Regions from separate parts of the Gordonia sp. SMJS1 genome, predicted to be linked through region 1. Evidence: predicted binding sites of a transcription regulator. Region 1 holds the regulator's gene; each other region holds the start of a gene.

Region 1 (5,740 bases):
GAGGTCGAGGTGGTCGGGCGTGGGGGCCTGGGTGCCGGCGAGCGATGCGGCCGCCGCGCCGTACGCCACGGCCGACCGGAGGCAGTCGGCGGGCGCGGCCCCGGTGCTCTGCGCGATGAGGTAGCCGGCCAGTGACGAGTCGCCGGCGCCGACGGTGCTGCGCGGGACGATCGGCGGCGGGGTCGCCGACCACACGCCGGATGCGGTGACCAACACGGCCCCGACGGCGCCGAGGGTGGCGAGGACGTTGCCCCCGATCTGTTCGGCGATGGTCGCAGCGGCGTCGATGACCGGTCCGAGATCGTTGCGCGCGAGTGCTTCTCGGAGCTGTCCGGGGTCGGCGCCGGTCAGTTCGGCGAGCTCGTCCTCGTTGGGCTTGATCAGGTCGACGCGACCGGTGACGCTGGCACGGAGGGGAGCGCCCGAGGTGTCCACCGCGACCCGGCAGCCGGCGAGGACGAGGTCGTCGGCGATCGAGCGGTACCAGTCGTCGGGGACGCCGGGAGGCAGCGACCCGCAGAGGGTGACCCACTGCGCGGAGCCGGCGTGCTCACGGATCAGCCCGACGAGCGCCTCGCGGTCCGGGCCCGTCAAGGTGACGCCCGGTGCGTTGATCTTGGTGGTCGTCCCGTCGGATTCGGCGATGGTGATGTTGGACCGGACCTCGCCGTCGACCGGCACGGCGTCGTAGGGGAGTGCGAGGTCGTCGAGTGCGGCCCGCAGCGGGTCGCCCGGCCGCGCCGGGAGCAGTGCGCGGGTGGCCAGGCCCGCGGCCGCGACGACCCGGGCCACGTTGACGCCCTTGCCGCCCGGCTCGGTGCGGACCACGCCGGCGCGCTGCACCTCGCCGCGGGCGAGCGGTGCGCCGAGTTCGAGGGTGCGGTCGAGACTCGGGTTGGCGGTGACGGTGACGATCATGCGATCACGACCTCGACGCCACGCGCGGACAGGGCCGCCGAATAGGCCGGGTCGATCCCGGAGTCGGTGATGAGGACGTCGACGTCGTCGAGTCCGGCGAAGGAGGTGAGGTCCTCGCGGTCCATCTTCGAGCTGTCGGCAAGGACCACGACCCGTTGCGCGGCTGCGACCATCGCCGCCTTGACCGCGGCCTCGTCGGGGTCGGGTGTCGACAACCCGTGGGCCTCGCTCAGGCCGTTCGTCCCGATGAAGGCGGTGGTCACGCGCAGTCGGCGAAGCGCGTCCACGGTGTCGACGCCCACGGTCGCCTGGGTGAGACCGCGTACGCGTCCGCCGAGGGCATGGAGACCGTCGGGATGGGTTCCCGCGAGCAGGCCGGCGATGGGCAGGCTGTTGGTGAACAGGGTGAGCCTCCGATCGGGAGCGGTCGCCTCGGCCGCGCGGTAGGTGGTGGTGCCGGCGTCGAAGAGCACCGAGCCGCCGTCGGGCGGCAGGAACCGGATGGCCGCCCGGCCGATCGCGGTCTTCTGCTCGATCTGGCTCGACTCCCGTTCGTCGATCCCGAGCTCGCCGAGGGTGCGCATGATCTCGGCGCGCACGGCGCCGCCGTGGACCCGCTGGAGATGTCCGGCGCGTTCCAGTACCGCGAGATCGCGTCGGACGGTCTCGCTGGTGACGTCGAATTTCTCGGCGAGCGCGGCCACGGATGCCCGCCCCGCGAGTCGCACCTCGTCGACGATCGCCTGTTGTCTCTCCTCGGCGTACACACCGCTCCGATCTCCGGTTTCGACCAACCCGCTTGTTGAGGCGTGTGGGATTGGATGTTGTAGTAATTGTGTTTACGCCTGTTTGTGTTGACAAGTCAAGCACTTTTTGTAACGGTGGTCACATCGGTAGTCGAGTGAGAGGCAAGACGATGGCGCAGATCCTGACGGGAACCCCGGTGGTCGGCGGGTTGGCCCACGGTCCCGCGCTGTGGCCGGGCGAGCGACCCGACCACTCGCCGGAGAAGCTCGGCGTCGGTGTGGAGATCGCCGAGGAACGGCGCGCCGACGAGGTCACGCGCTTCGCCACCGCGGCCGGCGCCGTCGCCGCGCGGCTGCGCACGCGCGCGTCGCAGAACACCGGGGTGACGGCCGAGGTGCTCGCCGCGACGGCGGGCCTGGCCGAGGACCGCGGCTGGATCGGTGCCGCGACCGCGCTCATCGGCAAGGGCGCCCCCGCCGAGGCCGCTGCCGTCGCGGCCACCGAACAGTTCGCGGCGGTGTTCACCAAGCTCGGCGGACTGATGGCCGAGCGGGTCACCGATCTCAACGACGTGCGCGACCGGGTCCTCGCCGAACTGCTCGGCCTACCCGAACCTGGTGTGCCCACTCCGGAGGTGCCGTCGGTCCTGCTCGCCGACGACCTCGCGCCCGCCGACACCGCGGGCCTCGACCCCACGAGCACCATCGCCCTCGTCACCCGCCTCGGCGGACCGACCAGCCACACCGCGATCATCGCGCGCCAGCTGGGGATCCCGTGCGTGGTGGCGGTGGCCGACCTGGACGAGATCGAGCCCGGCACAACCGTTCTCGTCGACGGCAGCACCGGGCGGATCGAGGTGGAGCCCGATGCGGAGGCGGCCCGGGCTCGCGTCGACGAGGATCGGCGGCATGCCGCACTCGTCGCCGGCTGGACCGGTCCGGGGCAGACCGCCGACGGGGTGGCCGTGGCGGTGCTCGCCAACGTCGCCGACGGATCGTCGGCACGCGCCGCGGCCGGGTACCCCGTCGAGGGCGTCGGGCTCTTCCGCACCGAACTCGCGTTCCTCGAGCGTGCCGACGAACCGTCGGTGGACGAGCAGGCCGCGATCTACCGGGAGGTGCTCGATGCGTTCGACGGGCAGAAGGTGGTCATCCGCACCCTCGACGCCGGGTCCGACAAACCGCTCCGGTTCGTGACCCATCCCGACGAATCGAACCCAGCGCTCGGCGTGCGGGGCGATCGGATCGCGCTGGCGCACCCCGAGATCCGCGCGCATCAGCTCGACGCGATCGCGCAGGCCGCGTCGGGGTCGGCCGTCGCGCCGTGGGTCATGGCGCCGATGATCGCCTCGCCGGCGGAGGCGCGCACCTTCGCCGCCGAGGTCCGCGGCCGTGGTCTGGTCGCCGGGGTGATGATCGAGGTGCCCGCGGCGGCGATCCTGGCCGAAGCCGTCCTCGCCGAGGTGGACTTCGTGTCCATCGGCACCAACGATCTGACCCAGTACACGATGGCGGCCGACCGGATGTCGGCCGATCTCGCCGGACTGACCGACCCGTGGCAACCGGCCGTGTTGAGCCTCATCGCGGGTGTCGCGGCAGCGGGTGCACGTCAGGGAAAGCCGGTCGGGGTGTGCGGCGAGGCCGCCGCCGATCCGAACCTCGCCTGCGTGCTCGTCGGTCTCGGGGTCACCTCGCTGTCCAGCGCGCCGGCTGCTGCGGCGGCCGTGGGGGCCCGGCTCGGCGAGGTGTCCGCACCGGACTGCCGGGCCGCCGCCGAGGCTGCCCTGTCCACCTCGGATCCCGCCGCGGCGCGCGAGGCGGCCGCGGCGGTGCTCGACGGTTCGGTCGGTGGAGAGGTCAGACTCGCCGCATCACGGTGACGACCTTGCCGAGGATGACGGCATCGTTGCCCGGGATCGGATCGAACAGTTCGTTGTGCGGCATGAGCCAGACGTTCGGGCCCTGACGCTTGAAGGTCTTCACGGTGGCCTCGCCGTCGATCATGGCCGCGACGATGTCGCCGTTGTCGGCGACGTTCTGCTGCCGGACCACGACCCAGTCGCCGTCGCAGATCGCGGCGTCGATCATCGACTCGCCGACGACGCGCAACAGGAAGAGCGATCCCTCGCCGACGAGCTCACGGGGCAGTGGGAAGACGTCCTCGACGGCCTCCTCGGCCAGGATCGGACCGCCGGCCGCGATACGGCCGAGAACCGGCACGAAGGTCGGCTCGGGAAGCTGGCCGGCCGTCGGGGTGTCCGGCGACGGGGTGTCACTCGGGGCGATGTTGACCGCACGGGGACGGTTCGCGTCGCGCTTGAGCAGCCCCTTGCGTTCCAGCGTCCGCAACTGATGGGCCACCGATGACGTCGAGGCCAGGCCGACCTCGTCGCCGATCTCCCGGATGCTCGGCGGATAACCGCGCTCGCGCACCGAGCGGCGGATCACCTCCAGGACCCCGGCCTGTCGCGGGGTGAGTGAGGCCTCGGCGGCGGCGGCGTCGAACGGGGCCTCGTCGTCGGCGCCCCGCGCTCGGCCGCGCCTATCGCCGGTGTCACTCATGTTCGGTTCCTCTCGTCTTCGGAACGTGCTGGTAGATGGCTTGCGCCGGGTCCGAGCCTAGCGGAGTGCGACCGGCACCTCAAACATTTGTTCGATGTGTCGCGAGACTTTGTCGGGACGTCGTGCTACAAATTCGAACATCAGTGCATCGAACATCTGATCGATGTTCGAACACCGACCACCACACCCGCACGATCCCAGACACCCGAACACCGGAGGGCACCATGCGCACCGCCACTCTCGTCGCTCCCGTCCGCACCGACCGTCCCGACGCCGTCCGGCCGCGCACCGACCGCGCCGATCGCGTCCGGACCCGCGCCCCGCTGTCCGACGGCGGCCGACCGGTCGACAACCGGCCGGCCGGCACCCGGCCGCGGGGGGCATCGCCGGTGACCCCGCGGGTGGGCGGTACCCACTGTGGCTCTCCGGTCGGGGTCCGGGGACGTGGCCCGGTCGGGCCCGACGCGGCGGTGTTCCGTCGCCGCCGCCGCACCGCGGTCGCGCTCCTCGCCGGTGTCGGGCTGGCGTTCGTCGTGTGGGTGTTCGGTGTCGTCGGCCAGAATTACTCGGACTCGCTGACACCGTCCGCCGTGAGTTCCGAGGTCGTCCATGTGCGCTCGGGGGACTCGCTCAGCTCGATCGCCGGCCGGGTGGCACCCGAGATGCCGCGCGAGGTCGTGATCGACGAGATCGTCGCGATGAACGATCTGGGGTCGAGCGCGCTGCAGGTGGGCCAGCCCCTGCTCACCCCCCGGTACCGCTGAGGCCGGGCGGTATCCTCGATGTCACAGGGGCCGGCCGACAAGCGGCGGGGCGCACGCTTCGGGTGCGTTCCAGCGTCCCGCGACCTGCGTGAGGACACGATGCGCTGCCCCTTCTGCAAGAACGACGACACCAAGGTCATCGACTCGCGTGTCGCAGATGAAGGGCAGGCCATCCGCCGCCGTCGCTCCTGTGTTGAGTGCGGTCGCCGGTTCTCGACCGTGGAGAGCGCCGTGCTCGCGGTGGTCAAACGCAACGGCGTGACCGAGCCGTTCAGCCGGGAGAAGGTCATGCGTGGCGTGCGGCGAGCCTGTCAGGGCCGCCACGTCGCCGAGGACGCGCTCGCGCAGCTCGCCCAGCAGGTCGAGGACACGGTGCGCGCCAGTGGATCGGCCGAGATCCCCAGCAACGAGGTCGGACTCGCCATCCTGGGCCCGCTCCGCGATCTCGACGAGGTGGCGTATCTGCGCTTCGCCTCGGTGTACCGGTCGTTCGACTCGGTGGAGGACTTCCAGCGCGAGATCGACGACCTGAAGGCGGCATCGGGATCCGGGAGCGCGCTCGCCGAACCCGTGTCAGCCGAGTCGGTCCAGAGCTCGTAGGACCCGTTTCTCCGACACCGGGAACGCGGTGCCGAGACGCTGGGCGAACAGCCCCACGCGCAACTCCTCGACGAGCCACTGCGCTTCGTCGTCGACCACCGCCCGCCGGTGCTCGGGTACCTGTTCGAGGCGTTGGGCCCACCGTTCGAC
Region 2 (5,740 bases), 1.5 Mb from region 1:
GGCCTTCTCGAAGTCCTGAGCGTCGATCGCGCTTTCTTTCTCCTTGCGCGCATCGGCGATGCGGTCGTCGAACTCACGCAGGTCTGGCGGCGCGGTCATCCGGCGGATGCGCATGCGCGCGCCGGCCTCGTCGATGAGGTCGATCGCCTTGTCCGGCAGGAACCGGTCGTTGATGTAGCGGTCGGCCAGCGTGGCGGCGGCGACCAGCGCGCCGTCGGTGATCGAGACGCGGTGGTGCGACTCGTACCGGTCGCGCAGGCCCTTGAGGATCTCGATGGTGTGCTCGACAGACGGCTCGCCCACCTGCACGGGCTGGAAGCGACGCTCGAGTGCGGCGTCCTTCTCGATGTACTTGCGGTACTCGTCGAGGGTCGTCGCGCCGATGGTCTGCAACTCGCCGCGGGCCAGCTTCGGCTTGAGGATGCTGGCGGCGTCGATGGCGCCCTCGGCGGCACCTGCGCCGACGAGCGTGTGCAACTCGTCGATGAACAGGATGATGTCGCCGCGGGTGTTGATCTCCTTGAGCACCTTCTTGAGGCGTTCCTCGAAGTCACCGCGGTAGCGGCTGCCCGCGACCAGCGAACCGAGGTCGAGGGTGTAGAGCTGCTTGTCCTTGAGGGTCTCGGGGACCTTGCCGTTGACGATGGCCTGAGCCAGGCCCTCGACGACGGCGGTCTTGCCGACGCCGGGCTCACCGATCAGCACCGGGTTGTTCTTGGTGCGGCGGCTGAGCACCTGCATGACCCGCTCGATTTCCTTCTCCCGGCCGATGACCGGGTCGAGCTTGCCCTCGGAGGCCGCGGCGGTCAGGTTACGACCGAACTGGTCGAGGACCAGCGAGGTCGACGGGGTGCCGGACTCGCTGCTGCGACCGCCGGTGCCCGCCTCCTGCGGCTCCTTGCCCTGGTATCCGCTGAGGAGCTGGATGACCTGCTGGCGGACCCGGTTGAGGTCGGCGCCGAGCTTCACCAGCACCTGGGCAGCGACGCCCTCGCCCTCGCGGATCAGGCCGAGCAGGATGTGCTCGGTACCGATGTAGTTGTGGCCGAGCTGCAGGGCCTCGCGCAGCGAGAGCTCCAGCACCTTCTTGGCACGCGGGGTGAACGGGATGTGTCCCGACGGCGCCTGCTGACCCTGGCCGATGATCTCCTCGACCTGGCTGCGAACCCCTTCGAGCGAGATCCCGAGCGACTCGAGCGCCTTGGCCGCCACGCCCTCGCCCTCGTGGATGAGGCCGAGGAGGATGTGCTCGGTACCGATGTAGTTGTGGTTGAGCATGCGCGCTTCTTCTTGGGCCAGAACCACAACCCGACGCGCGCGGTCGGTGAACCGTTCGAACATTGTTCTCCCTCACATTGCTAGCGCCCCGGCCGCCGCGGAGACCACCTCGGAGGTCCCGGAGGACAACCGGTGCGGATAGACGACGACCAGCCTGCTTCCACTCTAGAGGTCGTCTGGGGTGCACCTGCAGTTAACGCCTGCGCAGAGTGCATGGATCCCCCGTTGCGGCGGGGATGTGCCCAGTACAACTGCGCAGGCCGGGGCTGTGTTCCCCGCCGTCTACGCCGAGAGCGAACGGGCCGCCGACGGCCCGGGATGCGCCCCCACCGGGCGCTGGGACCCGCGACGCGGCGCCCGCGTTGTGCCCGACAGCAGCCGGGTATCGCGGAAACCGCCGGCCGACGAGACCACAGGAGGCGAATGGGGACCACCCGGGCCGCTGCCGGGCCTCGGTAGATCTGGCCCTCGCTTGACTGCGACCGTCGCACACCAACGAGCAGCAGGGTGCATCCGGGTACGGCCCGGTACACGGCGAGCACGGCCACGACACGCGGCGGACGCCTATCACACGACACCGACAAGATGTAGGCGCTCAGTTCTGTTGCACGACAACATTTTTGGTATTGACGGCGACCGATGGCCGTGTACACTCGAACGTACATTCGCAGCAACGGTACTCGGGGGAGGTGACCATGTCTGACGAAACCACCACGGCGCAACCACGTGCCGTCGAGCTGGTGGCCGACCTCCACCGCATCCTCGACGAACTACAGACCGTGGACCTGGCGCCGTGCACCGATACCGAGTTGGCCGATCTGGCGGCCGACACCGAGAAAGCGATCGCCCGGCTGACCGTGGCCGGTGACCGGCAGATCGATCAGGTCGAGGCCCGCGACCTCCCCCGCAAGGCAGGCTGCAGGACACTCATGCAGTTCATGACCCACCGGCTGCGGGTGTCCAACCCGGTGCGGCGCCGAATACAGATGGATGCCACCTCCCACCGGACCAGCCTGGGCGGCGACATTCTGGAGCCCGAACACCCCACGCTGGCCGAGGCGTTCGCTGTGGGAGCTGTTGGCTCCGGGCACGTGCAGGCCACCCTGGATGTCCTCGACCGCATCCCGGTAGCCGTCGACCACGACATCAAGGTCGCCGCCGAACGACAGATGGCCGAGATCGCCGTCGACCACACGCCTGCTGACATCACCCAACTCGGTGCCCGGCTGCTCGCTCACCTCGACCCCGACGGCACCCTCGCCGACGATTCGGACCAGAAACGGCGCCGCGGCCTGTGGATCGGCCGGCAACGCGCCGATGGCACCGCCACCATCTCCGGCACCCTAACTCCCGAACTCCACGCCCGGCTGACGATGATGTTCGCCGTCTGGGGCAAACCCGGACTCAACAACCCCGACGACCCACAGTCGCCCTGCGGACCGGCCGGCACCGCCGACCCCGACACCCTGACAGCCGCCGCCGACCGCGACGGCCGCACCCCCGCCCAGACCAATCACGACGCCCTCGACGCCGCACTGGCCGCCAAATTTGCTGACGGCACTCTCGGCACCACGCATCGTGGGCTGCCGATGCAGCTGATCATCAAAGCCGACCTCGCTGATCTGATTCGTGAAGCCGGCCTCGCGACCACCGCCACCGGCACCCTGCTGCCCATCCCGGACCTGATCGCAATGGCCGCCGACATCCAACCGTGGTTGGCGATCTTCAAAGACCACACCACCGTGCCGCTGCACTTCGGTAGGGGGAAACGTCTCGCCACGCGCGAACAACGCCTCGTCTCGTTCGCCCGCCCCGACGGCGAAGTGTGCTCGGCACCCGGGTGTGATCAGCCCGCCACCCACGTCGACATGCATCACGCCCAGAAGGACTGGGCCAAGGGTGGTCTCACCGACATCGACGACCTCGCCCCGGCGTGCCCACGCCACAACCGCATGGTCGGCGACAAGCCCGGGCAGTACACCACCCGCATCGTCCGGTCCGGGCCCGACGAAGGTCGCTGCATGTGGCGGTTGAATGCTGAACCCGGGGCGCCACCCAACCCCGAACGCCTCAACCGTCGACCCGACATACCCAGGCGGTTCGCACAACATCTGAACACCGTGCGCGACGAGATCCACGGACCACCAACCCGGCCCGGCGATCAACCACGCCCAGACGGCCACACCCACGACGACGCACGCCGCTCATGGGCGACGATCAGCCACGTCATCGACGTCCGACCACCCCGACCCGGCCGACGACAGGTCCGCCCCTCCCTCGTCGAAGCACACCTGATGGAGCTACTCGCCACCCACTGAACCGGGTAGAACAACTCACACGGATCCGTCCAAACGGTCCGCCCCATCGGCGATCGGACTAGCGTCGTGGTCCATGAGTGATGACGCCGCTCGACCGTCCACGTCGGTCCATGCCGAGACCAAGACCGGCGAGCGGCGATTGCCCACGCGCCGGGTCAATCTGACCGTCTTCATAGCCTCGGCTGTCATCGTGGTCGCCTTCGCCGTCTGGGCGCTGGCGGCACCGGCAGCGGCCGAGTCGACGATCAACGACGTACGCGACTTCATCACCCGCTGGTTCGGCTGGTGGTACTTCATCCTCGCCACCGCCATCGTTGGTCTCGTGGTGTTCCTCGGCCTCAGCAAGTACGGGCGCTACCGGCTCGGACCGGAGGAATCGCGTCCGGAGTACAGCCTCTTCACCTGGACGTCGATGCTGTTCGCCGCGGGCATCGGCATCGATCTGATGTTCTTCTCGGTCGCCGAACCCGTGACCCACTTCCTCAACCCGCCGACCGGGGCCGGGGAGACCAACGAAGCGGCACGTGAGGCGGTCACCTGGACGGTCTTCCACTACGGCGTGACCGGCTGGGCGATGTACGCGCTCATGGGTGGCGCACTCGCGTATTTCGCCTTCCGGCACAATCTCCCGCTGACGATCCGGGCAGCGCTCTACCCGATCTTCGGCAAACGTGTCGAAGGCCGCTGGGGCGACGCGATCGACGTCGCGGCCGTCCTCGGCACCATCTTCGGCATCGCCACCTCACTGGGGATCGGGGTCGTCCAGCTCAACTTCGGGCTGAACGAGATCTTCGGGATCGAGCAGGGCAAGGCGGCCCAGATCGGCCTGATCGTCCTGGCTGTGGTGATCGCGACCGCGTCTGCGACCTCTGGTGTCGACAGGGGCATTCGACGCCTCTCCGAGATCAACGTCATCCTGGCCATCTGCCTGCTCATATACATCACGGTCGCCAAAGACGCGGACTTCCTGCTCAACGGGCTCGTCCAGAACGCGGGCGACTATGTGTCCACATTTGCCGACCGGACACTCGACACCTTCGCCTGGGACCAGATGAACCCGCCGCCCGGCAACGACGCCCGCGCCTTCGTCGACGGCTGGACCCTGTTCTTCTGGGCGTGGTGGGTGGCCTGGGCGCCGTTCGTCGGACTCTTCCTCGCCCGCATCTCGCGCGGACGCACGTTGCGGCAGTTCATCTTCGGCGTGCTGGTGGTCCCGTTCAGCTTCATCCTGGTGTGGATCTCGATCTTCGGGAACAGTGCCCTGCAGGTGGCCCGCGGCGATGCGGATTTCGCCGAGACGACGGCCTCCACACCCGAGGCCGGGTTCTATTCGCTGCTCGATCAGTACCCGGGTTCGACGCTGCTCATCGGGATCGCAACCATCACCGGCCTGCTGTTCTACGTGACCAGCGCCGACTCCGGCTCGCTCGTGATGGGCAATTTCACCAGCCGCCTCGACGACCCGATGGCCGATTGCACACGGTCGCTTCGTATCTTCTGGTCGGTGGCGATCGGTCTGCTGACCCTGTCGATGCTGTTCGCCGGCGGCGGCGACGGGTCCATCCTCACCCTGCAGGCCGCGACGGTGATCATGGGCCTGCCGTTCTCCTTCGTCCTCGGGCTCATCGGCATCTCACTGCTCCGTGCCGTCCGCAACGAGTCGGTGAAACTCGACAGCTTCCGGACGACGCTGCCCAAGGTGATCGCCGTCGGGCGCGGCCCGACGGAACACGGCAGCTGGCGACAGCGACTCATCGGCACCCTGCGCTTCCCCGGCCGGTTGCGACCCGGAAGTTCATCGAAGCCAACGTCGTACCGGCCATGACCGAGGTCGCCGAACAATTCGGCCGGGAGGGGATCACCGCGACGGTCGACGAGTCGGCCGAGAACGAAGGGCTGCCGTCGCCGCGCCTGATCGTCGAACTCGCCGAGGTCCCCCGGTTCGAGTACTGCGTCTGGCCGGTCTCGGCGCCGACCCCGACGTACGCGGTCCGGACCCAGCGATCCGACGATCGATACTTCCGGTGCGAGGTGTATCTCACCGAGGGGTCCCAGGGCTACTCGCTCACCGGGTACACCCGCGACCAGATCATCGGTGACATCCTCGACCAGTACGAACGCCATCTCGGCTACCTGCATCTGCG
Region 3 (5,740 bases), 1.4 Mb from region 1:
GGTGTCGAGCGGACCGGTGGTCCTGCAGTTCCCCCATGGCATCCTGCCCGACTCGCTGCTGGATCGGATCGCCGCCGCGGGTGCGGCGGGTGGCGCGAGCCTCCACGTCAACGGCATCGACCCGGGTTTCGCGAATGACGCACTGCCGCTGGCGATGACGAGTCTCTCCCAGCGCATCGACGAGATCCGCTGTCAGGAGATCGCCGACTACTCGACCTACTACCAGCCGGTCGTCATGCGAGACCTGTTCGGCTTCGGGCAACCACTGGACGCCACGCCGCTGCTGTTCGCGCCGGGCATCCTGTCGATGGGGTGGGGGAGTGTCGTGCGACAGATCGCCGCGGGCCTCGACCTCGTGCTCGACGAGCCGCTTGTCGAACGCGTCGATCGGGTGGCGGCCGATCGTGACTACTCCACGGTCTCCGTCGAGATCCCCGAGGGCACGATGGCCGCGGTGCGCTTCGAGGTCGTCGGCCAGGTCGACGGCGTGGATCGCGTTGTGCTGGAGCACTACACGCGCACCCATCCCGACCAATGCCCGGACTGGCCTACCCCGCACGAGGGCGACGGTTGCTATCGCATCAGCATCTCCGGAGAACCCGAGATGACCGTCGAGTTCGGGCATCACGGCGAGAACGGCGACCACAACGTCTCCGGCATGATCGTCACCGCGATGCGTCTAGTCAATTCCGTTGCGGCGGTTGTCGATGCGAAACCCGGCCTGGTCACCGCGCTCGACCTCCCGCTCGTGACGGGTCGGGGGCTCTTCGTGCAGAAGTAGCCGCGCTCGACGACGGCGGGCGATGTGATCCGACAGGCGCGAGTCATCGACTGGCGAGTAACTCCATGAGGTGTGCTTCGACGAGGGACGGCCTGGGTGTGCGTGGTCCTGGGCGGGGTGGTCGGACGTCGATGACGTGGCTGGTTTTCAACCATGATCGGCGCGCGTCATGTGGGCGTGGCTCATCGCCGGACGTGGTGCGTCCGTGGATCTCTCGCCGCACCTGTTCTAGGTGGGCCTGCAACCGCTTGGGTATGTCGGGTCGGCGGTTGATGTGTTCGGGGTTGGGTGGCGCGCCGGGTTCGGCGTTGAGTCGCCAGGCGCAGCGGCCTTCGTCGGGTCCGTCGCGGACTACCCGTGTTGTGTATTGGCCGGGCTGGTCGCCGACCATCCGGTTGTGTCGGGGACAGGCCGGTGCGAGGTCGTCGATGTCGGTGAGACCGCCTTTGGCCCAGTCCTTCTGGGCGTGATGCATGTCGACCTGGGTGGCGGGCTGATCGCAACCGGGAGCCGAGCACACCTCCCCGTCAGGGCGGGCGAACGAGACGAGGCGTTGTTCGCGGGTCGCGAGGCGTTTGCCGCGCCCGAAATGTAGGGGGACGGTGGTGGCGTCTTTGAAGATCGCCAACCACGGCTGGACCTCACCGGCCATCGCGATCAGGTCCCGGATGGGCAGCAGGGTGCCGGTGGCGGTGGTGGCGAGTCCGGCTTCTCGGATCAGGTCCCCGAGGTCGGCTTTGACGATCAGTTGCACGGGCAGGCCTCGGTGCGAGGTGCCGAGAGTCCCGTCGGCGAAGCCTGCGGCCAGGGCGGCGTCGAGGGCGTCGTGATTCGTCTGGGCGAGGGTGCGGCCGTCGCGGTCGGCTGCGGCTGTGAGGGCTTCGGGGTCGGCGGCTCCGGCCGGTCCGCTGGGTGAGGCGGGGTCGTCGGGGTTGTTGAGTCCGGGTTTGCCCCAGACGGCGAACATCATGGTGAGTCGGGCGGCGAGTGCGGGTGTCAGGGTGCCGGAGATCTTGGCGGTGCCATCGGCGCGTTGCCGACCGATCCACAGGCCGCGGCGTCGTTTCTGGTCGGTGTCGTCGGTCAGTGTGCCGTCGGGGTCGAGGTGGGCAAGCAGGCGGGCACCGAGTTGGGTGATCTCGGCGGGGGTGTGGGCTTCGGCGATCTCGGCCATCTGTCGTTCGGCGGCGACCTTGATGTCGTGGTCGATGGTGCCCGGGATGCGGTCGAGGACGTCGAGGGTGGCTTGTACGTGGGCGGTGCCGACTGCGCCTTGTGCGAAAGATTCGGCGAGGCAGGGGTATTCGGGTGGGAGGACCTCGCCGCCGAGGCTGGTCCGGTGGGCGGTGGCGTCCATCTGCTTACGGCGGCGCATCGGGTTCGACACCCGTAGCCGATGTGTCATGAACTGCATCAGGGTGCGGCAGCCGGCCTTGCGGGGCAGGTCGCGGGCCTCGACCTGATCGATCTGCCGGTCTCCGGCGACGGTCAGACGCGCGATGGCGCGTTCGGTCTCCGCGGCCACCTCGGCCAGTTCGGCATCGGTACACGGCGACAAATCCACCGACTGCAGTTTGTCCAGGGTGCGATGCAGATCAGCCACCAACTCGACCACCCGGGGAGCCGGCACGGACGCGTCGTCGGTGTGTGTGATGCCGGACATGACGGTGACCTCCCCCCGAGAACCGTTGCAGCGAATGTACGTTCGAGTGTACACGAGTCCGGCGGGTCTAGCCACGAAAACAATTGCCCGGCAATATGAATCAGAGTCATTGCGTTGCGGGAACTTGTCGGTGGGCGCCGGTAGGATCTCGCGGGACGACGACCACGTTGTCTGGGTCGGGCGGCATCATCGCCACGACGGCAGGCCGCGCCTCGAGTTGAGCGCGCAGTTCCTGCCGTCTGTGTGACTACTCGACGCCGCCCGTCGACGCGGGGACCCTGATGCTGCAGTCGCAGCACGAATGTCGTTTCCAGCGGAGTTGCTCGGCCGCGACGATAGCATTCTGGGCGGCGAGTGCTCGACGATCAGCCCTGGCGCGCCTTGAATCTGGGGTTGCCCTTGTTGATCACGTAGATGCGCCCCTTGCGCTTGACCACTTGTGAACCGGGTTGGTTCTTCAACGACCGGATGGATGCACGGACCTTCAACGGAGCCTCCTTAATGGAAATTGTTTCCATTAAAGCAGGTCCGTCGACGAGCGCCGAGGCGGGTGTCAGACCTCCCAGGTGTGCACCGGCTCGCCCTCGTGCATCTGGGTGACGTAGTCGCGGAGCATCCCGTGCAGCGCCTGTGTCCGGCTCTCGCCCGCGCGTTCGCGGGCCGCGACCGCCTGGCGTTGCCAGACCGATCCCGTCTGGCGGGAGATGCAGCGGCCCTCGATGACCGACAGGTAGCGCTTGCGGGCCTTGTCGGAGACGCCGAACCGCTGCAAACCGTCCTCGGCGAGCACGAGCAGCCGGCGCAGGACGAGTTCGTCGGGTCGCACCCAGCCGACGTCGGGCCAGTAGAGCTGCGACTCCATGCCGGTGCGGGCGCCGGACTGCAGGTTCTCGGCGGCGGCGTTGAACGACATCCGCGACCACAGCGGCCGGTCGGATTCGACGAGGCCCCGGACGACGCCGTAGTAGAACGCGGCGTTGGCCATCGTGTCGACGACCGTGGGACCGGCGGGCAGCACGCGGTTCTCGACGCGCAGGTGGGCCTGTCCCTCGTGGATGTCGTAGACCGGACGGTTCCAGCGGTAGACGGTCCCGTTGTGCAGACGCAGTTCGTCGAGGGTGGGGATGCGTCCGTCGTCGAGCTCGGCGAGCGGGTCGGTGTCGGTGCAGACGGGGAGGAGCGCGGGGAAATAGCGCGTGTTCTCCTCGAAGAGGTCGAAGATCGTGTTGATCCACCGCTCTCCGAACCACACTCGCGGCCGGACACCCTGGTTCTTCAGCTCCAGCGGCCGGGTGTCGGTGGCCTGTTCGAAGACCGGGATGCGGCTCTCGTGCCACAACGCGGTCTCGGCGAGGAAGGGCGAGTTCCCGGCCAGGGCGACCTGCACCCCGGCGATGGCCTGTGCCGCATTCCAGTGCGAGGCGAAGTCTTCCGGCGCCACCCGCAAGTGAAGCTGTAGTGAGGTGCAGGCCGCCTCGGGCAGGATCGAATCGGTCGAGGTGCGCAGGTGCTCGGTGTGGTGTCCATCGGTCAGCGGGACGCCGGTGATGTCGATCTCGAGATCCTCGCCGCGGGCGGCGAAGATCTGCTCGTTCAGCAGGTCGTAGCGCGGGTTCGCCGAGATCCAGTGATGCGCGAAGTGTTCGGACTTCAGTGTCGGCAACATGCCGATCATGACCAGGTGGCTCGACGTCTGTGCGGCCCGCTGCTCGGCCCGGTTGAGCGACGTCCGCAACGCCTGCTCGAGCGAGATCGTATCGTCGGTCGTGAACGGTCGCGGCGAGACGTTGATCTCGATGTTGAACTGGCCGAGTTCGGTCTGATAGTCCGGATCGGCGATCGCCTCGAGGACGGCGGCGTTCGCCATCGCGGGTTGCATGTCCTCGTCGACGAGGTTCAGTTCGACCTCCATGCCGAGCAACGGCTTCGGCGGACGGCCCTGATCGGTGAACAGCCCGTCGGCGAGCATCCGCGCGATCGCTTCCGTGCCGCGACCCACCTGACGCCGGAAACGAACCCGGTCCTCGCCGGTGAACTGCTGTTTGGACACCTCGGCTCCCATGCGGTCAATACTGCCCGATCCGCATCGGCGCGAACCCCCTTGCGAAGATGGCCGGGTGCCACCACGCAGGAGAGTGGACCCCGCCGAGGTCCGGGCCGCGGTGCTGGCCGTCTCGGACTGGCTCGTCGACCCGACCGTGCCGACCCCGGGACGCGCCGCCCTCGCCGACGCCGTCCGTCGATCGGCCCGGACACTCGAGCAGCTCGCCCCCGGGAACTCGGTCGAGGTCCGGATGCCCCCGTTCGTCGCGGTCCAGTGCATCGAAGGTCCCCGTCACACCCGCGGAACGCCGCCGAACGTCGTCGAGATGGCGCCGCGGACCTGGCTGCTCCTCGTCACCGGTGTCCTCACCTACGACGACGCCCTCGCCGCGGGCCTGGTGGATGCGTCCGGGCATCGCGCGGCACTCATCGCCGACCTGCTGCCGCTCATCCCGATCGGCCCGCCGGGCGACCGGGAGTAGGAGTGTGATGCATCACTCGACCGGGGCGTCGGGAATGACCCGCCGGTCGACACCGCTGGAAGATTCGCATCGGGAGCCGACCGACCCGTAAACTCACGCGTGTCTCCCAGCCCACTCGACGGACCGATTCGCAGCCCCAGGGAGCTAGTCGATGCCTGATCATTCGATCGCCCACATGAACCTGCTCGCTGCCACGACGCCGGCGGGCGGATGCTCCGCACGCGGCTCGGGTGCGATCAATCCGGCCCCGCTGGACGATCTCGAGAACGAACCGCGTGAGGAATGCGGTGTCTTCGGTGTCTGGGCGCCCGGCGAGGACGTCGCCAAGCTGAGTTACTACGGCCTCTACGCCCTGCAGCACCGCGGCCAGGAAGCCGCGGGCATCGCCGTCGGCGACGGCAGCCAGGTGGTCGTGTTCAAGGACCTCGGACTCGTCAGCCAGGTCTTCGACGAGCAGACCCTGGGTGCGATGAGCGGGCATGTGGCGATCGGCCACTGCCGGTACTCCACCACCGGCTCGACGACCTGGGAGAACTCGCAGCCGATCTTCCGCACCACCGACGCCGGGACCGGCGTCGCCCTGGGCCACAACGGCAACCTGGTCAACACCGCGGACCTCGCGGCGCGTGCACGCGAGCAGGGGATCAAGAGTTCGGCGGCGACGTCGGACTCCGATGTCGTCGGTGCGCTCCTCGCGCACGGCGCCGCGGACAGCTCGATCGAGCAGGCCGCGATGGAACTGCTGCCCACCCTCAAGGGCGCGTTCTGCCT
Region 4 (5,740 bases), 2.0 Mb from region 1:
GATCTGGGGACGCATCTCGTGGTCGGCCAGCGCGAAGCCGTGCGCGGCGCCGGAGTCCGCGGCCGGTTCGGGCAGGCCCTCGAATCGTCCGCTCACCCCCTCGCCGTCGGCCCGGAAGACGATGCGACAGTTCGGATTCGATTGCGCAGCCGCTCGATCGGTGTTCAGCAGGGCGACGTTGCGGTCGGTGAGGGTCAGAGCGTCGGACGTCGCCCGGACGAAGAGCCCGCGGGCCCCGGCGTCCTGGCCGCCTTCGGGGATCGTCGACAGCAGTACTCCGCCCTGGTCGGGCAGGCGGGTGGCGAGTGCACATGGCACCGACGTCTCCATGTCGATCGGCACGAAGGAGACCAGCGGGGCGGCGACATCGGAGACGTCGCCGCCCTGCGGCCACTGCAGTTCGGCGGTCGACTGGTTCACCGGCAACAGCGGGGTGAGGATCGCCAACAGGAATCCGAGCAGACCGGTGACGGTCGCGACGATCTTCGGGTTGACCGTGGTCGCCAGACGGGACGTACGAGGCGTACGGGACTCACTCATCGGATTGGGGCTCCACCCTGATCGAGCCGGCTCGTGACCAGCCCCATTGCGTCGTCTGTGCCGTGTCGATCCGCGCATCCGGTGCGTCGGACACGAGCGGGGTCAGCTTCTCCAGTGCGCCCCAGTCGCGCACCCAGTCGTCCTGCAGGTACGTCGAGACCGCCGACGCGGACGTGGCGGCCTCCGAGATCCCCAGCAACCCGCCGTCCACGCCGGCCTGCCATGTCTTGGACTGGGAATTGGTCAGCGGATAGTCACCCAGGATGCGCCACTGCGGGACCTGGGCGACGCCGTGGGACACACCCATCGGCCGCTGGCACGGGAAGTGCGACGCCACCCCGAAGTCGATGAGGGTGGGTGCCGTCGAGCCGACGACCGCCTGCAGCGTCTGCAACTGCGGTGCGCGCGGCGGGGTGATCCCGATGAACTGCTTCTCGCCGAGGTTGTTGTCCTGCAGCGACAATCGCATCACGGTCGCGCGCGGCGGGGCGGCCGACATCGGTACGCGCATGTTGCGCCAGGGCATGTTCAGGATCACGGGACCGGGGTCGATGGGCAGGATGTCGGGGCCGACCTGTTCGAAGTTCCCGTCCGCACCCGGGCGGCCGAACTGCACCACCATCTTTTGCCCGAAGTTGCGTACGCCGAAGGTGTCGATGGTCGAGACGGCGCCCGCGGTGCTGAACACCAGCAGCGGTGACGCCGCGCGGTCGGCGGGCAGGTCGTACCAACCGGTCGTGAGCCGGGCCTCGCCCGGATACCCGTAGCTGCCCAGGACCGGCGTGGTGGCGGGGTCGAGCCCGTACGGCAACTTGGCGGTGGAACCGTTCACGGTTTCCAGTCCGCGCCCGCCGGTGGTCCCGGCGCCCAGCCCGCCGGTGATCGCGAACGGGCGGGCCATACTCGCCGACACGTTCATCTGTCCGGGGCGCTGGCTACCCGGCTCGGGCTGGAGGTCGTCGGGAATCCCGTTCGGGGAGAACCCGACCGGGTTCTCGCCGCGCAGCGCCTGCGTCGTGGTGGCGCCGCCGGCCGGGGTGAGCATGCCGGCGTTGGGATCGAGTTCGACGAGGACATCGTCGGCGAGGCCACAGCTGTTGCCGCGCAGCGTGTTCAGGTTCTCGGCGAGTGCGGTCGACGCCGGATACCGGGTCACCGCGGCTTTGGCGAACAGCAGTAACTCCACGATCACCAGCAGACCGGCGATCACCGCCAGTGGTGAGGAGGCGAGAAAGAGCCGTCGGCGATCGGCTCGGGTCTCGCCGGGCCCGGTGTCGGCATGTGCGAGACCGCGATTGGTCACGTAGTCCAGCCGCAGGTGTTGCCAGACCGCGACCGCGGCCGCGATCACGGCGAGGATGAGGAACAGCGTCGACGCCTGGTAGCCGGCGATGACGGGGGCGCGGTCGAACCAGGAGATGCCGTATTCGTAGAGGAACGGCCACGAGTTGTAACCGGCCATCGCGGCGGCCATCGCGAACAACAGTCCGGAGACGAAGACCGTCAGGTTTCGCGCCGAACGCGCCGCCGACTGGGCCACGGCGACGGTGGCCGCCGCCGCGATCGCCGCCGCCAGCCCGGCGAGCACGCCGAACTGGATGGTCCACTTGGTCGGCGTGAACGCGAACAGGAGGAGGGTGACCCCGACGGCGCCGATGAGACGCCAGACGGGTCCCGGGTCGACTCCGCGAATCCTCGTGCGCCGCAACATGACCGCGACCGTGACGAACAGGCCGGCGAGCAGCAGGAGCAGCGGTACGCGACGGGTGAGGGCGCCGTCGTCGGTGACGACCGAGATGAAGTAGTACCGCAGGAACTCCTGATGCCAGGAGATGACCGGCCCGACCGAGTAGCGCAGCTTGATCGCTTCGAGGACGGTGGCCAGGGTCTGATCGCGGAACACCACGATGAGCACCACCATGCTGGCGGCGGCGATCGGCGCGAGGAGGGCGAGCGTTGCCGCCCAGCGGGATCCGTCCATCCGGTTCCGTCGGTCGATGAGGATGTGCAGCAGTGAGCGGGCCGCCACCAGCAGGATGGCCACGCCGACGACGCCGTGCGGGGCGAGCGCCAGGGTGAAGCCCGCGACGAGGGCGGCCAGTGCCGCTGGCAGGAGCCGCCGGGTCGCGATGGCGTATTCCGCTGCCCACCAGGTCAGTAGCGAACCGAGGACGATGATCCCCTCGCTGCGCAAGCCGCTGCAGAACGGCAACCAGAACGCGGTGAACGTCAGGGCGCCCGCCCAGATGGCCCACGAACTGCGCCGCACCGCGGGGCCGAGGCGTGGCAGCAGCACCCGGCTCAGGACGAACCACGACACGAGTCCGGCGACGAGTTGCGGGATGTGCATCCACAGCACCGACGGCGAGACCGACGACCACGCCGCAAGGAAGCTGTAGTACCAGTCGAACGGTGCTTCGGGGATGCCGTAGAAGCGGTAGTAGTTGGCGAGGTAGCCGAAACCGTCGGCGGTACGGCCCATGTTGAGGATGTAACCGTCGTCGGGCGAACCGGCCCCGAGGACGCTCCAAACCAGCAGGATCGCGGTGACGACCAAGTCGCTGGCCCGGGGTTTCAGTGAATGCCACCACGAGCGGGTGCGCGCGCCGATCCGCCGGTGGTACCCGCCGATGCGGTCGAGCAGCCCGAGCGCGACGACGGCGACGAGTACCGACAGCGCGGCGAGCACCATCACGATGATCTTGAGGATCGACGGGGACGACTCGTACCGGTTGTCGATGGCCACCTGCACGCGCAGGCCGTTACCAGCGGCGTCGCGTGCCTGTTCCGGGCTGAGGTTGCTGAAGATGCCGTCGACCTGCGGGCGGCGGTCCGGCGGCAGGGTCGTCGACTCGCCGAGCCCGACGAACTGCGCACCCGGGCCGGTGGGGGCGGAGAAGATGCGCAAGTCCGAACATCGGCTCAGGTCGGCGCGGGAGGCGGTCGCGGCGAGACTGTTCCGGAAGGTCACGGTGATCGCGGCGTCGGTGGCGGTGACCCACAGCGACGACGACTTCGAGCGTGGTGCATTGGTCGGCATCGTGGCGAGGACCACGCCGTCCGGTGCCGACGCCAGCGTCGCGCACGGAATGCGGGCGTCGAGGGTCTGCGGGGTCTGCGCGATGAGCGGCGCCATCACCGACGACGTGTCGGCGTTCAGATCCTGCCCGGCCGGCCACTCGAAACCGGCGTCGACGGCCTTGACCGGCAGCAGCGGGGTGAGGGCACACAGCACGATGCCGGCGATCCCCGCCACGATCGCGATCCACCGGGCGGTGCCCGCGGAAATCCTGGTCCCGTGCCCCGACGATTCCGGCCCCGACGAGGACGGTTCGGCGGAATCCTCAGGCGAGGTCGGGGCTGTCACAGGCACGGTGCCTCATCGTAAGCGACGTCCCCCGGGGTACCTAGGGCCCACCCCGCGGCTCTGGAGGTTGGTGACGGCCTCCGCAGGCTCCGGTCTCCCTCTGGGAGCAGTAAGTGGGCCCGCTCCGAGCACAACAGTTCTTTCGCAGTCCACGACGGCCGTCAGGCCACAGCTGCTGAGGGGCGGCCGGAGCTTGCGGAGGGCGCGTCAACCCCCTGCTCCCTGAGGAGCGTCCGGAGCTTGCGGAGGGCGCGTCACGAAGGGTTCCGCACTGCAAAGACAGTTCTCGCCGCGGCGGACGACTACCAGCAACCACCGACAATTTAAGGTGGCAACTCCGCGCAGCAAAGATTCTGTTGGACAACGTATTTCGAGCTGCCGTTTACCCTTCTTTCGTGTACAGTCGAACGTACATTCGCAGCACGGGTTCTCGGGGGAGGTGACCGTCATGTTCGATTCCCAGCAGGTCGTCGGCACCGACGCGCCTTCGCCTCGTGTGGTCGAGTTGGTGGCCGATCTCCACCGCACCCTCGACAAGTTGCAGACCGTGGATCTGTCGCCGTGTACCGATGCCGAACTCGCTGAGGTGGCCGCGGAGACCGAACGCGCCATCGCTCGTCTGACCGTTGCCGGTGACCGGCAGATCGATCAGGCCGTCGCTCGCGACCTGCCCCGCAAGGCCGGCTGCCGCACCCTCATGCAGTACATGACGCACCAGCTACGAGTGTCGAACCCGATGCGCCGCCGTAAGCAGATGGACGCCACCGCCCACCGGACCAGCCTCGGCGGCGAGGTCCTCCCACCCGAATACCCCTGCCTCGCCGAAGCGTTCGCACACGGCGCGGTCGGCACCGCGCACGTGCAGGCCGCATTGGATGTCCTCGACCGCATCCCGGTCGCCGTCGACCACGACATCAAGGTCGCCGCTGAGCGGCAGATGGCCGAGATCGCCACCGACCACACCCCCGCTGAGATCACCCAACTCGGTGCCCGCCTGCTCGCCCACCTCGACCCCGACGGCACCCTGACCGACGACACCGACCAGAAACGACGCCGCGGCCTGTGGATCGGTCGGCAACGCGCCGATGGCACCGCCAAGATCTCCGGCACCCTGACACCCGCACTCGCCGCCCGACTCACCATGATGTTCGCCGTGTGGGGCAAACCCGGACTCAACAACCCCGACGACCCCGCCTCGCCCAGCGGGCCGGCCGGTGCCGCCGACCCCGACGCCCTGGCCACCGCAGCCGACCGCGACGGCCGCACCCTCGCCCAGTCCAATCACGACGCGCTCGACGCTGCACTCGCCGCAGGTTTCGCCGACGGCGCACTCGGCACCTCGCACCGCGGCCTGCCCGTCCAACTGATCATCAAAGCCGACCTCGGCGACCTCGTCCGCGAAGCCGGACTCGCGACCACCGCCACCGGAACCCTGCTGCCCATCCGGGACTTGATCGCGATGGCCGGTGACGTCCAGCCGTGGTTGGCGATCTTCAAAGACGCCACCACTGTGCCGCTGCACTTCGGGCGCGGCAGACGTCTGGCCACCCGCGAACAGCGCCTCGTCTCTTTCGCCCGCCCCGACGGGGAAGTGTGCTCGGCACCCGGGTGTGATCAGCCCGCCACCCAGGTCGACATGCATCACGCCCACAGGGATTGGGCCAAGGGCGGTCTCACCGACATCGACGACCTCGCCCCGGCCTGCCCGCGACATAACCGGATGGTCGGTGACCAGCCCGGGCAGTACACCACCCGCATCGCCCGGTCCGGACCCGACGAAGGCCGCTGCCTGTGGCGGTTGAACGCCGAACCTGGCGCACCGCCCAACCCCGA

What was found. Region 1 encodes LexA, which represses DNA repair genes until DNA is damaged. Its sites were predicted from a motif close to CGAACANNTGTTCG; they were not measured.
Region 2: the regulator LexA is predicted to act here: its motif matches at 1,933-1,946, upstream of QAD21_RS03870 (HNH endonuclease signature motif containing protein).
Region 3: the regulator LexA is predicted to act here: its motif matches at 2,476-2,489, upstream of QAD21_RS04245 (HNH endonuclease signature motif containing protein).
Region 4: the regulator LexA is predicted to act here: its motif matches at 4,312-4,325, upstream of QAD21_RS01425 (HNH endonuclease signature motif containing protein).

The regions. Positions count from the first base shown of each region.
Region 1 is NZ_CP123381.1:2,328,379-2,334,118, forward strand. It holds gene QAD21_RS10650 (1-phosphofructokinase family hexose kinase) at 1-918, opposite strand, end outside; gene QAD21_RS10655 (DeoR/GlpR family DNA-binding transcription regulator) at 915-1,685, opposite strand; gene QAD21_RS10660 (putative PEP-binding protein) at 1,835-3,544, shown strand; gene lexA (transcriptional repressor LexA) at 3,522-4,226, opposite strand; gene QAD21_RS10670 (LysM peptidoglycan-binding domain-containing protein) at 4,451-4,990, shown strand; gene nrdR (transcriptional regulator NrdR) at 5,090-5,590, shown strand; partial or broken gene hrpA (ATP-dependent RNA helicase HrpA) at 5,564-5,740, opposite strand, start outside.
Region 2 is NZ_CP123381.1:825,168-830,907, reverse strand. It holds gene QAD21_RS03875 (ATP-dependent Clp protease ATP-binding subunit) at 1-1,341, opposite strand, end outside; gene QAD21_RS03870 (HNH endonuclease signature motif containing protein) at 1,974-3,596, shown strand; partial or broken gene betT (choline BCCT transporter BetT) at 3,670-5,740, shown strand, end outside.
Region 3 is NZ_CP123381.1:907,196-912,935, forward strand. It holds gene QAD21_RS04240 (diacylglycerol kinase) at 1-781, shown strand, start outside; gene QAD21_RS04245 (HNH endonuclease signature motif containing protein) at 825-2,444, opposite strand; gene ykgO (type B 50S ribosomal protein L36) at 2,810-2,932, opposite strand; gene QAD21_RS04255 (glutamate--cysteine ligase) at 2,998-4,506, opposite strand; gene QAD21_RS04260 (sterol carrier family protein) at 4,562-4,969, shown strand; gene purF (amidophosphoribosyltransferase) at 5,121-5,740, shown strand, end outside.
Region 4 is NZ_CP123381.1:317,903-323,642, forward strand. It holds gene QAD21_RS01415 (arabinosyltransferase domain-containing protein) at 1-540, opposite strand, end outside; gene QAD21_RS01420 (arabinosyltransferase domain-containing protein) at 533-3,913, opposite strand; gene QAD21_RS01425 (HNH endonuclease signature motif containing protein) at 4,356-5,740, shown strand, end outside.